2 regions of the Bradyrhizobium sp. 17 genome follow, and region 2 is predicted to be linked to the other one. Evidence: predicted binding sites of a transcription regulator. Region 2 holds the regulator's gene; the other holds the start of a gene.
The links. Region 2 encodes LexA, which represses DNA repair genes until DNA is damaged. Its sites were predicted from a motif close to TGTTCNNNNTGTGTTCNG; they were not measured.

Region 1 (7,513 bases), 100 kb from region 2:
GCGTTGCAGGCGCAGATCGAGAATGGCCCTCGCCTGCTCCATCGACAGCCGGATCGTGCCGTTCTCGCTGATGCGGTGGCGCGGATCGTCGATCAGCGTCAGCATGTCCTCGACGTCCCGGGCCGGCCAGTCGCGCGACATCAGGGTGTCGCGGGCGGTGGTCGGGTCGGGCGAGGTCCGGATGACGCGGATCATCTCGTCGATATTGGCGACTGCGATGGCGAGACCGACCAAAACATGGGCGCGATCTCGGGCCTTGGCGAGCAGGAACTTGGTGCGCCGCGTGACGACCCGCTCGCGGAAGTCGACGAAGATCGCCAGCAGGTCCTTCAGGTGCATGACCCGTGGACGGCCGCTGTCGAGCGCCACCATGTTGACGCCGAAGCTCGTCTGCAGCGGCGTGAACCTGTAGAGCTGATTGAGCACCACATCCGGCACGGCGTCGCGCTTCAATTCGATGACGACGCGGTAGCCGTCGCGATCGGATTCATCGCGCAGGTCGCCGATGCCTTCGATCTTCTTTTCCTTGACCAGCTCGGCGATGCGCTCGACCATCGTCGCCTTGTTCACCTGGTAGGGAATCTCGGTGATGATGATCGCCTCGCGCTCCTTGCGGATGGTCTCGATCGCGACCTTGCCGCGCATCATGACCGAGCCGCGGCCGAGGTGATAGGCGGCGCGGATGCCCTGCCGTCCGAGGATGACGCCGCCGGTCGGGAAGTCCGGTCCCGGCACGATGTTGATGAGCTCGTCGATGGTGAGCGCGGGGTTGTCGATCAGCGCGACGCAGGCGTCGATGACCTCGCCGAGATTGTGCGGCGGGATGTTGGTCGCCATGCCGACCGCGATGCCGCCGGCGCCGTTGACGAGAAGGTTCGGGAACTTGGCTGGCAAGACCGACGGTTCGGTCTCGTTGTTGTCGTAGTTCGGCTGGAAGTCGACCGTGTCCTTGTCGATGTCGGCCAGCAGAGCCAGCGCCGCCTTCGTCAATCGGGCTTCGGTATAACGATAGGCAGCCGGGGGATCGCCGTCGACCGAGCCGAAATTGCCCTGGCCGTCGATCAGCGGCACGCGCATGGAGAAGTCCTGCGCCATCCGGACCATGGCGTCGTAGATCGACTGGTCGCCATGCGGATGATATTTACCGATGACGTCACCGACCACGCGGGCGGACTTGACGTACTTCTTGTCCGGCGTGTGCCCCTGCTCGTTCATCGAGTACAGGATGCGGCGATGCACCGGCTTCAGGCCATCGCGGGCGTCAGGCAGCGCCCGCGCCACGATCACGCTCATGGCGTAGTCGAGATAGGACTTCTTCATCTCCTCGAAGATGGAGACGGGGCGAATATCCGAGGGTTGCGCCGGCTGGTCGCCGGGCTTGTCGTCGTCGTCAGCCAAGGGGAAATCCGGTGAGGTTTTATCTGGGAATCATATAGCGCATCGAGCCTCTGATAACCACCCTCGCGGCGTTCTGGGAAGCGCTTTTTCCGCCTATTTTTCCAACAACTTAAGCCCTTGCGAGCGGTGTCTCGGACAGCACTCGCATCGGCCTTGCAAAATCGCCGCTCACGCGTGGAAAACCGCGCGGTGAGCTTGCCGCGTCGGCGCGTTTGCCAAGCCGCAATCCGAGCTCACCCCAAACATGAAGCGGGCCCGGAAATGCCGAGCCCGTCCTGTCGATTAGTGGGATGTTCTGACATGAGATGAGAAGCGCCGCCCATCCGGCCGGGCGTCCGCATCAGGCGCCGCGTTCTTGGAGCGGAATCGCTCAGAACGGGATATCGTCGTCCATGTCGCTGTTGCGGCCACCGCCGCCGGCGGCAACAGGGCGCCGCGGCGTGCTGCTGACCGGACCGGAGGAGCCGAAATCGCCGCCCGGCTCGTCGCCGAAGCTGCCGCCTCCGCCACCGCCGCTACGACCGTCCAGCATCGTCAAGGTCGAGTTGAACCCCTGCAGCACGACTTCGGTCGAGTACTTTTCGACACCGCTCTGGTCGGTCCATTTGCGGGTCTGGAGCGCACCCTCGACGTAAATCTTGGCGCCCTTCTTCAGATACTGTTCGGCGACCTTGCAGAGCCCTTCATTGAAGATCACGACGCGGTGCCACTCGGTCTTTTCCTTGCGCTCGCCAGTCGCCTTGTCGCGCCACGTCTCCGAAGTCGCGACGCTCAGATTGGCGATCGGCCGCCCGTCCTGGGTGCGGCGGATTTCAGGATCCTTGCCGAGATTTCCAACCAGAATGACCTTGTTGACGCTTCCCGCCATCTCCGCTCTCCGCTCCGAATGCCACTGAATTCAAGAAGGCCGGTCCGCTCCCGCGTTCCGCCGTGCCTGTTGAGGCGACCCTATACGCTCGCCGAACACTTGCGGACGACGATCAGGCCGTCACCCTTCCGGTTATCCCCACATATAGCATCGACCTCCGGTTCGTTCCAGATTTGTTCTTGGCGAAGACAGATCTGAAGGCGTGGGATCGATCGGCCACATGTGTTGCGGAAAGGCACACGTCGATTGGAACCTTTGTAGGTTCCCAAAAATGGAAGAAAGAACTTAACATTCAGCAAGTTATGGGTACTCGCACTGCCCCGGTCTTGTTGCATTTGGGAGACGGACTCTGCCGCTCCGTAGAGCTACGGTTGCCTCGGACTTAGTTCATATGGGCCCTCGCGCCTGATCAGCCGCTTCGGGGAAATAAGAAGCGGACGAAACCTGGGGAGACTGGCAATGAATAAGCTTCTTATTTGTGCAATCGGTGCAGTGGCGATGGGCTTGTCGGCTCCCGCAAGCGCGGCGGACATGGCCGCGCGTCCCTACACCAAAGCCCCGCCGCCGGCGGTTGCCGCCATCTACGACTGGAGCGGCTTCTACATCGGCATCAACGGCGGCGGTGGATCCAGCCACAAGTGCTGGGACTTCGTCACGCCCGCGACCGGCGTTCTCGTCGGCGAAGGCTGTCACAATGCAACAGGGGGCACCGTCGGCGGCCAGATCGGCTATCGCTGGCAGTCCGCCAATTGGGTGTTCGGTCTGGAAGGCCAGGGCAACTGGGCTGACTTCCGGGGCGACAACGTGAGCACCCTCTTCCCTGGTACCGCTTTGGTGACGGGTGATCGCAACCGTTCCCGCATCGACGCTTTCGGTCTCATCACCGGTCAGGTCGGTTACGCCTGGAACAACGTGCTGCTTTACGTGAAGGGCGGCGCCGCCGTCGTCGGTGACAAGTACGACATCTACGCTGCTGCGGGTACGCCCGGCGCGGGCGCGCTGCTGGCTTCGGCCCGGGAGACTCGCTGGGGTGGCACGGTCGGGGCCGGTCTGGAATTCGGCTTCGCCCCGAACTGGTCGCTGGGCTTTGAGTACGACCACATCTTCCTTGGCGATCGCACGATCGGCTTCACAACGCCCGCGGGTGCGGTATTCGGCAGCGACCGGATTCGCCAGGACGTAGACATGGGCCTGGTGCGCTTGAACTATCGCTGGGGCGGTCCGGCCATCGCAAGGTACTGATCGCGCTGGACATATCGCACTTCGAAGGCCGGCCTTGCGCCGGCCTTTTGCTGTGCAGTTCTCCAATATTAATCGGTCAATAACCGTTCCGTTTTCCGACCGTTGTTGCTTTTGAGTGACACAACTTGCGGCTTCACTGGTGTAAGTACGGCATCAGTTGGGCAAGTGAGTCCGATGCCCTCCCTATCGTGGAAGGCACAATCAGAAACTGGGACTGGGATTAGTTGAAAATGAAAAAGGTTTTGTTGGCTTCGGCCTGTTTGTTCGCTCTCGCCGCCCCGGCTTCGGCCGCTGATCTCGCGGCGCGCCCCTACACCAAGGCCCCGGTGGCCATGGCTTCGGTCTACAACTGGACCGGCTTCTACCTCGGTATCGTCGGTGGCGGCGCTTGGGAAAATTCCTCGACCGACCCGAAGATGAAGGGCGGCTTCGTCGGCGGTACTGCCGGCTACAACTGGCAGACCGGCAATGTCGTGCTCGGCGTCGAGGCCGATGGTTCCTGGGCTGATGTCAGCGCGTCGGTCACCGGCCCCGTTGCCGTCCCCGGCTTCGGCCTCGTCAGCACCACCCTCAGCTCCAAAACCGATGCGATGGGAACCGTGCGCGGCCGCATCGGCTACGCCGTCAACAACGTCCTGTTCTACGGCACCGGTGGTTACGCCTGGATCGACAACAAGCTCAGCGTCAGCGCGCTCGGCGTGACCGTTTCCGACAGCAAGTGGCACTCCGGCTGGACCGTCGGTGCGGGCGTCGAAGCGTTCTTCGCTCCGCAGTGGTCGGTCAAGGGCGAGTACCTCTTTCGCAGCCTCGGCGGCGAGACCTACTTCTCGGGCGCCCTGCCCTCCGGCACGCTCGAGTTTCACACCGTGCAGGTCGGCGTGAACTATCACTTCGGGGGCCCGGTGGTCGCCAAGTACTGAGTTCAGTACTTAGCCCCAACGCCATCCGCGTTACGAAAGGCCGGCCTTGTGCCGGCCTTTTTGTTTTGTCGGGCACGTTGCCGCGCAGTTCCACCCTGCTCCTGCCAGATGCCGCCAGTGCGCCAACAATCCGTTGACGATTCGCAAGTCCCACTGGAAATCCGTCTCCGTTCTTCCTACGTTCGCTGACAACCCCATCGGCGCCGATCCCGGTTCCGGGCGAAGCGCGCCTTTTTTGTTGGCGCGATCGCGCGCCTTTGGGATTCCTTGAGGGCAACCCGGATGGATGAAGTGATCAAGGCGAAGCGCCAACAGCAGAACGTGGGATCAAACCTGCGCGCAATTACCATCCGTGGCGCGCGCGAGCACAATCTCAAGAACGTCGATGTCGAGATTCCCCGCGACAAGCTGGTGGTGTTCACGGGGCTGTCGGGCTCCGGCAAATCCTCGCTCGCGTTCGACACCATCTACGCCGAAGGCCAGCGCCGCTACGTCGAATCGCTGTCTGCCTACGCCCGCCAGTTCCTGGAGATGATGCAGAAGCCCGACGTCGACCAGATCGACGGCCTGTCGCCGGCGATCTCGATCGAGCAGAAGACGACGTCGAAGAACCCGCGCTCCACCGTCGGCACGGTGACCGAAATCTACGACTACATGCGCCTGCTGTGGGCGCGCGTCGGCGTGCCCTATTCGCCCGCCACCGGCCTGCCGATCGAGAGCCAGATCGTCTCGCAGATGGTCGATCGCGTGCTGGCGCTGCCCGAGGGCTCGCGCCTCTATCTGCTCGCGCCGGTCGTGCGCGGCCGCAAGGGCGAGTACCGCAAAGAGCTTGCCGAATGGCTCAAGAAGGGCTTTCAGCGCGTCAAGATCGACGGCGCCTTCCACGAGCTCGCCGAAGCCCCTGTTCTCGACAAGAAATTCCCGCACGACATCGACGTCGTCGTCGATCGCATCGTGGTGCGCCCCGACATCGGCCAGCGCCTCGCCGAAAGTTTCGAGACCGCGCTGAAACTTGCCGAGGGCCTCGCCGTCATCGAATTCGCGGATGCGCCGGCTGCGGCAGCACCCGCGGAAGAGAAGAAGAAGACCGCAAAGATCCACGACAAGAGCGGACCCGAGCGCATGCTGTTCTCGGAAAAGTTCGCCTGCCCGGTGTCCGGCTTCACCATCCCCGAGATCGAGCCCCGGCTGTTCTCGTTCAACAACCCCTATGGCGCCTGTCCTGCGTGCGGCGGCCTCGGCGTCGAGCAGCATGTCGACGAAGACCTCGTCATTCCCGACAAGGAGCTCGCCATTGGCAAGGGCGCAATCGCGCCCTGGGCCAAATCCTCGTCGCCCTATTACATTCAGACGCTGACTGCGCTCGGCAAGCACTACAAGTTCACGCTGACCACCAAATGGAAGGATCTGCCCAAGAAGACGCAGAACGCGATCCTCCATGGCTCCGGCGAGGACGAGATCAAGTTCTCCTACGAGGACGGCGTCCGCTCCTACGACACCAAGAAGCCGTTCGAGGGCGTCATCACCAACATCAACCGCCGCTATCGCGAGACCGAGAGCGAGTGGGCGCGTGAGGAGCTGGCGAAGTACTTCCACGACGTGCCCTGCGAGGCGTGCCACGGCTTTCGGCTGAAGCCCGAGGCGCTTTGCGTCAAGATCGGCGGCAAGCATATCGGCGACATCTCCGAGATGTCGGTGAAGGGCGCCGGCGCGTGGTTCGAGACCGTGCCGGAGGCGCTGAACACCCAGCAGAACGAGATCGCCGGCCGCATCCTCAAGGAGATCCGCGAGCGCCTCACCTTCCTGCTCGACGTCGGCCTCAACTACCTCACGCTCTCCCGCTCCTCCGGCACGCTCTCCGGCGGCGAAAGCCAGCGCATCCGGCTGGCTTCGCAGATCGGCTCGGGGCTAACAGGCGTGCTCTACGTGCTCGACGAGCCCTCGATCGGCTTGCACCAGCGCGACAACGCGCGCCTGCTCGACACGCTCAAGAGACTTCGTGACCTCGGCAACACCGTGATCGTGGTCGAGCACGACGAGGACGCGATCCTGCTCGCCGACCACGTGCTCGACATCGGCCCCGGCGCCGGCATGCATGGCGGCAACATCATCGCCGAAGGCACGCCCGCCGAGATCATGCGCAACCCCAACTCGCTGACGGGCAAATATCTCACCGGCGAGCTCGAGGTCGAGGTGCCCGAGCGGCGCCCGCCGAACCATCGCCGCACCATCAAGGTGGTCAACGCGCGCGGCAATAACCTCAAGAACGTTACGGCCGAAATTCCGCTCGGCCTGTTCACCTGCGTCACCGGCGTCTCCGGCGGCGGCAAATCGACGCTGCTGATCGACACGCTCTACAAGGCGATCGCCCGCAAGCTGAACAATGCCAGCGAAGGCGCCGCGCCGCACGACCGCATCGAGGGCCTCGAGCACATCGACAAGATCATCGACATCGACCAGTCGCCGATCGGTCGCACGCCGCGCTCCAACCCCGCGACCTATACCGGTGCCTTCACGCCGATCCGCGAATGGTTCGCCGGCCTGCCCGAGTCGAAAGCGCGCGGCTACGAGCCCGGCCGGTTCTCCTTCAACGTCAAGGGCGGCCGCTGCGAGGCCTGCCAGGGCGACGGCGTCATCAAGATCGAGATGCACTTCTTGCCCGACGTCTACGTCACCTGCGACGTCTGCAAGGGCAAGCGCTACAACCGCGAGACGCTGGAGGTCCTATTCAAGGGCAAGAGCATCGCCGACGTGCTCGACATGACCGTCGAGGAAGCGGCCGAGTTCTTCAAGGCGGTCCCACGTGTACGCGAGACGTTCCAGACGCTGCATCGCGTCGGCCTCGACTACATCCATGTCGGCCAGCAGGCCACGACGCTCTCGGGCGGCGAAGCCCAGCGCGTCAAGCTCGCAAAAGAGCTGTCAAAGCGCGCCACCGGCCGCACGCTCTACATCCTGGACGAGCCGACCACCGGGTTGCATTTCCACGACGTCAAGAAGCTGTTGGAGGTGCTGCACGAGCTGGTCGCGCAGGGCAACACGGTCGTCGTCATCGAGCACAATCTCGAAGTGATCAAGACCGCCG
Region 2 (7,513 bases):
CTCGCAGACGATTGCAGTCGGGCCGCCCTGGTGGTGACGACACGTCCCGCGCCGCCCGATTGCGCGGCGATGGTGGTCGATCGGCAGCGGCTCGCCAGCCAAAGCGCGCTGGCGCTGACGCAGCGTGGTGACGGTTTTGTGGTTCAGGCAGTGAGGGCGAGAGGCACGAGCCGCCCCTGGTTGCCGGCCGGCGCCGGCGAGGGTGATTTCGACGGCAAAGTCGACCGCGCCTCGCATCAAGGACGCAACGCCGGCGGACACCGACCTGCAAGCCGACGATTGATCTGATGGTGCGGAGCAACGCAGTGGTTCGGTGCGTCCGTTCGGATTCGCGGGGTGCAAACCACACCATCTCGCCGGCCACGGCCGGCGATGGCGATTCAATCCTGACCTCCGACTTCGTAGCCGGAGGGCGGCTCTGTCAGCCGATCGGCAGGTGCGTGACGGTCGGCTGCCTGTCGGCGGTGATCTGCGCCTTGTGCTCGCGCTCGGTGACCGACTGAGTCACCGGCAGTTGCAGCACCGTCGCGCGCTGGCCTTCGACGAGCTGCGTCACCAGCACGTATTTGCCGTCGGGGAATTCGATCGCATCATGATGGCGGTCGGGAACGTGCGGATCGATCTTGCCGAACTTGCCCACGCGGGAATTGATGGTGCGCGTCCAGATCCAGCGATTGTCGTAGCGGACGTCGTCGGCGAAGGCGAGCTCCGTCCCCGGCAGCAGGCAGACGGCAACAGACGGATCGGCTGCAGAGGCGAAGCCGCGCGTCGAGGTGCCGCGGAAGCTTGTCGTGACGATCGTCTCGCCGACTTCGGCGGGGCGCGACGCGACGGCATGTAGGCTGTAGTCACACATCGGGTGCTCCTCATGCTGGGATAGCAACCCGCGTCTCTTATCGAGGCGCAGGCCTCTATCAGAGTGGAAGCACGAACGCTCTGCTTGGTTGTGGGCAAATCTGCGGCTGGCTTCCGCAAGCCGCGATCACATTATCTTTCCCGAATTCAATAGGAACAAAGCTCGCCGCGATGCATTCGGGAGGCGCGTACGCGAACATTGCCAACTTGGCTGCAACGGCCGAACTTGACCGCTGGTCGCTGTTTCCTCGAACAACCGAGCCGCGAAGCGGTGCTGCTTGAAGCGGTGCTGCTTCGTCGGCGTGGCGAGGAGCCAGCGTTGGAGGAGGGGCCGGATAGTCTGTGCAGAACCAGAAAGGCTATCCAGCCGGAGCGGACGATGATCCGCTCCAATCTCTGACCGGCGATGCCGATCGGAAGCGCGCGAGGCGCCAAGCACCTCCGGCATGAAGTGCTTCCGATATGAAGTACTGCCGATAGAAAGACTCCCGGTATCAGTACTTCCGGTAAAGCCCGATCAGCTTGCCCTGAATCTTCACCCGGTTGGGCGGCAGGATGCGGACCTCATAGGCCGCGTTGGCGGGCTCGAGCGCGATCGAGGCGCCGCGACGGCGGAAGCGCTTCAGCGTCGCTTCCTCGTCGTCGATCAGCGCCACCACGATGTCGCCGGTATCGGCGCTCTCGTTGCGCTGGATCAGGGCCATGTCGCCGTCGAGAATGCCGGCTTCGACCATCGAGTCGCCGCGCACTTCCAGCGCGTAATGCTCGCCCGAGCCGAGCATGTCAGGCGGTACGCTGATAGTATGGCTGCGGGTCTGCAACGCCTCGATCGGCGTGCCGGCCGCGATGCGGCCCATCACCGGCACCGCGACGAGACGTTCGCCCTCGTCAGCGGGCAGGCTCGCGCTCGCACGCACCTTGCCGAGATTGCCCTCGATGACGCTCGGCGTGAAGCCGCGGCGGCTGCCAGCGGCTGCCTGGAGCTCCGGCAGCTTGATGACTTCAATCGCACGGGCGCGGTTGGGCAGGCGTCGGATGAAGCCACGCTCCTCGAGCGCCGTGATCAGGCGATGGATGCCCGACTTCGAGCGCAGATCGAGCGCATCCTTCATCTCGTCGAAGGAGGGCGGCACGCCGCTTTCCTTCAGACGTTCACTGATGAACCGCAGAAGCTCGTATTGTTTGCGCGTTAACATCTCGACCAAAGTCCCCCGGTTGATGTCGTCCGATTCCGAGACGCTGAATTCGGCCATAAGCCGCTGCATGCTCGAAACAAATCATGAACAGACACTATATGTTCGATACATGTTCCGCAACTGCTTAATTTACCGTGAACAGAGCAAAGTGCGCGGAACGCGCGTTGCGGGGGCGCTCAGACGGGGAGCCGCAACACTTCGCAAGCCGTGCCGGCTTCGGCCTTCGGCGCGAATGGTGCGCGGACGAGAAGTACCTGTGCTGCAGCGAGATTCGCAAGCAGCGAAGAGTCCTGATGATTGACGGGAACAACGACGCGTGTGCCATCGTCACGCTCCTCAAGATGCGCGCGCAGATAGTCCTCGCGCTGGTCGTTGGCGCCGACGTCGCGGCCGAGCACGGCGCGTTCACGGCGATGGTGAATCACTGAACGGCCCGACAGGGCGCGAATCAGCGGCACCATGAACAGGAAAGCGCACACGTAGGACGATACGGGATTGCCCGGCAGGCCGATCACACCCATTGCGCCGAGTCGCCCGTGCATCATCGGCTTGCCTGGCCGCATCGCGATCTTCCAGAACGCCATCGCGATGCCTTCGTCCCGCAGTGCCTGCTGGACCAGATCGTGGTCGCCGACCGATGCGCCGCCGGTCGTGATCAGGACGTCGGCGCCGCTCTCGCGGGCGCGGCGGATGCCGGCGGTGGTGGCCTCGAGCGTGTCGGCGGCAATACCGAGGTCGATGGTCTCGGCGCCCTCGCTGCGGGCGAGCGCGTGCAGGGCGTAGCCGTTGGAATAGACGATCTGGCCGTGGCCGGGCGTGGTGCCCGGCATCACCAGCTCGTCGCCGGTGGCGAGAATCGCGACCTTCGGACGCCTGACAACGGCAAGGTGCGGATGATTCATCCCGGCGGCGAGCGCGAGGTCTCGCTCGGTCAGACGGCTTCCCTTGCGCAGGAGCACGTCGCCCTCGCGGAAATCGACGCCGGCGGGGCGGATGTGCCGGCCGGCGATCGCGGCTTCCTTGATCGTGATGCGCTTGCCGGCGGCGACCGTGTCCTCCTGGATCACGACGGCGTCCGCGCCAAAGGGAACGACGCCGCCGGTGAAGATCCGCACGGCCTCGCCGGCTCCGACCGTCCCCTCGAACGGTCGGCCCGCTGCGACTTCGCCGATGACGGTGAGCTCCGAATCGATCGTCGCGGCATCGGCCGCGCGCACCGCGTAGCCGTCCATCGCCGACATCGCTTGCGGCGGCTGCGTGCGCCGCGCCACGACGTCACGCGCGAGCACGCGATGGTAGGCCTCGTCGAGGGAAATCATTTCTTCCGGCAGCGGCTCTGCACCCGCCAGCACCGCGGCAAGCGCGTCAGAAACCGGCATCAAGGCCACGGCGAAAACTCCTGCTCGGCACGTTCGGGCGAATGTTCCGCACGTCTTCTAGCCGAGCGCAGGCGCAGAGGCAAAAGCGGCTGAGCAGGCACAGTCATCCCGCCCCTTCACATTGTTCCGGAAGGCAGGATCAAGCGCGTCGCGGCATGATCCGAAGGAGGTCACAGATCGGCAGGAGAGTGGTCATGGAAGCGACGAAAATCATGGCAAGGCGAGAACGCGCCATGGCCTGAATCGATCAGCTCCCTGCCTGCCCGGGAGTTACGTCGGGCGCCTTGGATCCCTGATCCTTGTCGGGCAGCGGGTCGGCTTGGGATTTCAGGTCGGCGGCCTTGCTCACAAGCTTGGCGGAAAGGTCCGAATCTGAAGTTGTCCTCGCGAATTCAAGAAGAAGAGAGGCCTGCTTGGTGAGGTAGGTTTTGCCCAGCACGATGATGCATCCGTCCGTAGAAGTCCCAACGGACTCTAAGAGTCCGGAAGGCGGTATTCCGTTCCCGGAACTCTGTATAAAAATGTACAAAGTGATCCGGTTCCTCAATTTTTCAAAATTGGTCCGTCGGGCCGTGCCGTCGTGGGTTTCGCGACAACGGACCGTCGTCAAATGCCTAATGCCGTCAATGCGTTCCCGACGTCACGCGGCGAGGTCACATGCACCGCCGTCAAGCCGCGCGCGCGCGCTCCCTCGATGTTTTCGGCAAGATCGTCGAAGAACACGATGCGCCCGGCGGGCACGCCGATCGCCGCAACGACGTGGTCGAAGGCCTCCGCATCCGGTTTGCGCAGGCCGATGCTGGACGACAAATACAGCTCGCGGAAATGGCCGAGGAGGTCGGCATATTCCCTCGAGAAATGGTCCACGTGCGGCCGGTTGGTGTTGGAGAAAGCATAGAGCGGCATCTGTTTCGCTGCGCGCGGCAGCAGCTCGGCGATGTCAGGCATTTCGCCGGCGAAAATCGCGTTCCAGCCTTCCAGGAACTGCGCATCCGAAATGCCGATTCCGAGCGAGGCTCGCAATGAGGCGAAATAGTCCTCATCGCTGATCTTCCCCATCTCGTGCAACCGATAGGCTTCGCTGTCCCGCACATAGCGCGCGACGATGGCTTCGGGCTTGCAGCCGGCATGTCCCGCCCAGCAGGCGATCGCCTTGGAGAAATCGATATCGAGCACGACGCGGCCGAGATCGAACAGGAGCGCATCCGCGCTGCCGGGAGAGAGCGATGTCACCTGCGTCCTTTCACTCAGTATCGATACGGCTCGTGGTCGAACAGCGGAAACGCGCTGAACACACTCGGCGCGTTGGTTGCGGTCGCCTGGTGCAGGCAGGATTTGTTGACCTCGGCGAACGAGGTCGCACCCAAGAGGCCGAGGCAGCGCAGCACTTCGTCCTCGAGCAGTTCCAGCATGCGCGCCACGCCGGCTTCGCCGGCCGCCGCCAGCGCCCAGCATTGCAGCCGGCCGATGCCGACGAGGTCGGCGCCCGCCGCGATCGCCTTGACGATGTCGGTGCCGCGACAGACACCGCCATCGACCATGATCTTGGCGCGGCCGTTCACGGCGTCGACGATCTCGGGCAGCACGTGCATGGCGCCGCGACCGTGATCGAGCTGACGGCCGCCATGGTTGGAGACGTAGATCCATTCGACGCCGTGATCGATCGCGATCAGCGCGTCCTCTGGCGTCGCGATGCCCTTGAGGATCAGCGGGATCTTAAACTTGTCCTTGATCATCTTCACCGTCCGCCACTCCAGACCCTTCTGGTAATCGCCCCCGGTGGCGCGCAAGCGGCTCTCGCGAACGTAGCGCTTGGCGATGTCACGTTCGCGGCGGCTGTAGTGGGCGGTGTCGACGGTCAGGCAGAAGGCGGCGTAGGCGTTCTTCTCGGCCCGGCTGACGACGTCGGCGACGAAGGCGTCATCGCCGCGCACATAGAGCTGGTAGAGCCGCAGCGCGTCGGACGCAGCTTCGGCGGTCTTTTCTAGGCCGGGCTCGGACACCGAACTGAGCATGTGCGCCGCACCGAAAGTGCCGCAGGCGCGTGCCACGCTCGCCGCACCATCCGGATCGAAGATCTCGAGCGCGCCGACCGGGGCGAGGACCACGGGCAGGCGCATCTTGCGGCCGAACTGTTCGACCGAACCTGTAACCTTGCGAACATCGCGCAGCACGCGCGGGCGGAAGGCGATCTCGTCCAGCGCCATGCGGTTGCGACGCATCGTGGTCTCGGTCTCGGCCGCGCCGACGATATAGTCCCATGCATTCTGGTTGAGGTTGGCGCGGGCTTTCCGGACGAATTCATGCAGATTCTGGAACGGCTCGGTGCTGGCGCCGAGCTCGACGTTCCTTTCCGGTTGGATGCGGGGTGCTTCGTTCATTGTTATCCTCCCGAGAATTTGAAGCCTTCCCTGATCGCCTAACCCGTCCGGGGCGCCAAAACCATCCTAAAATGGCATGGCTGCGAGGCGCGGGCCGGCCGGCCGACCCCCGCTGCGCACGAACCAGTCCTGCAACGTTGCCGAAAGTTTAGGTCCGGACCAACCGATTTTTACGGTGTACCCGCCGGCGTGGCATCCCGGCCTTGAAGAAACCAGAATGGTATTGTGAGAAGCAGGCTGGATCGCCATTTGCATGGCGGCTCCCAGCCCCACCGAACCGCGAAGCAAAAAGGCCAGCCTATCCATGCGGAAAACCCTGCTGTTTCCACTGGGCGCGCTCACCGGAGCGTGTCTGACCCTTTTGGTAGCCAGTCCGCACGGCGGCGTATGGGCGGCACGGGCGGCAGCGAGCGCGGATGACGCCTATTCCAAGCTCAATCTGTTCGGCGAAGTGTTCGAGCGGGTGAAGGCGAGCTATGTCGAGAAGCCTGACAATGCCAAGCTGATCGAAGGCGCGATCACCGGCATGGTGACCTCGCTCGATCCGCACTCGCGCTACATGAACGACAAGGCCTGGACCGAGATGCAGGAGACCACCTCCGGCGAGTTCGGCGGGCTCGGCATCGAGGTCACGATGGAGGAGGGGCTGGTCAAGGTCGTCTCGCCGATCGACGACACGCCGGCATCCAAGGCCGGCATCATGTCGGGCGACCTCATCAGCAAGATCGACGGCGATGCCGTGCAGGGCATGACGCTCGAGCAGGCCGTCAACAAGATGAAGGGGCCGGTCGAGACCCAGACCAAGCTCACGATCGTGCGCAAGGGCGCCGACGCCCCGCTCGACGTCGCGATCAAGCGCGAGATCATCCATGTGCGTCCCGTGCGCTTCCACGTCGAGAACGGGGATATCGGCTATATCCGCGTCACCTCGTTCAACGAGCAGACCACCGATGGCCTGAAGAAGGCGATCGCATCGATCACCAAGGAGGTTCCGCCGGAGAAGCTGGTAGGCTACGTGATGGACCTGCGCAACAATCCGGGCGGATTGCTCGACCAGGCCGTGTCGGTGTCGAGCGCGTTCCTGCAGCGTGGCGAGGTCGTCTCGACCCGCGGCCGCAATCCGGAAGAGACCCAGCGCTTTACCGCCCATGGTGGCGACCTCACCAAGGGCAAGCCGCTGGTGGTTCTCGTCAACGGCGGCTCCGCCTCAGCCTCGGAAATCGTGGCCGGCGCGCTGCATGACCACAAGCGCGCGACGCTGATCGGCACGCGCTCGTTCGGCAAGGGCTCGGTGCAGACCATCATTCCGCTCGGCACCGGCAACGGCGCGCTGGCGCTGACCACGGCGCGCTACTACACGCCCTCGGGCCGCTCGATCCAGGCCCAGGGCATCGCGCCCGACATCGAGATCCTCCAAGACGTGCCGCCCGAGCTGAAGGGCCGGATGGACACCATGGCGGAGTCCCAGATGCGCGGTCATCTCCAGGCAGCCGACGGCACCGAGCAGACCGGGTCGCAGTCCTATGTCCCACCGGAAGCGAAAGACGACAAGGCCCTGCATACGGCCTACGACTTCCTGCACGGCCAAACCGCGAATGCGGTCGCCGCCAAGCCGGCGTCGAAGGCTGCGGTGCCGAACTAGGCGCTCGCGACGGTAAGGTGTTGATCGCCCGGGAGCGGATAGCCGTTCCCGGGCGAACTT

Region 1: a site for LexA is predicted at 4,597-4,614, ahead of uvrA (excinuclease ABC subunit UvrA). Genes of this name have one in related genera too.

Annotation. Positions count from the first base shown of each region.
Region 1 covers NZ_JADPJQ010000012.1:111,477-118,989, forward strand. Annotated here, with positions in the region: gene gyrA (DNA gyrase subunit A) at 1-1,398, opposite strand, end outside; gene IVB13_RS01770 (single-stranded DNA-binding protein) at 1,769-2,266, opposite strand; gene IVB13_RS01775 (outer membrane beta-barrel protein) at 2,726-3,508, shown strand; gene IVB13_RS01780 (outer membrane protein) at 3,739-4,428, shown strand; gene uvrA (excinuclease ABC subunit UvrA) at 4,711-7,513, shown strand, end outside.
Region 2 covers NZ_JADPJQ010000012.1:212,698-220,210, reverse strand. Annotated here, with positions in the region: partial or broken gene IVB13_RS02290 (ComEC/Rec2 family competence protein) at 1-283, shown strand, start outside; gene IVB13_RS02285 (hypothetical protein) at 422-856, opposite strand; gene lexA (transcriptional repressor LexA) at 1,350-2,051, opposite strand; gene glp (gephyrin-like molybdotransferase Glp) at 2,228-3,439, opposite strand; gene IVB13_RS02270 (hypothetical protein) at 3,678-3,869, opposite strand; gene IVB13_RS02265 (HAD family phosphatase) at 4,037-4,663, opposite strand; gene IVB13_RS02260 (alpha-hydroxy acid oxidase) at 4,678-5,811, opposite strand; gene IVB13_RS02255 (S41 family peptidase) at 6,116-7,453, shown strand.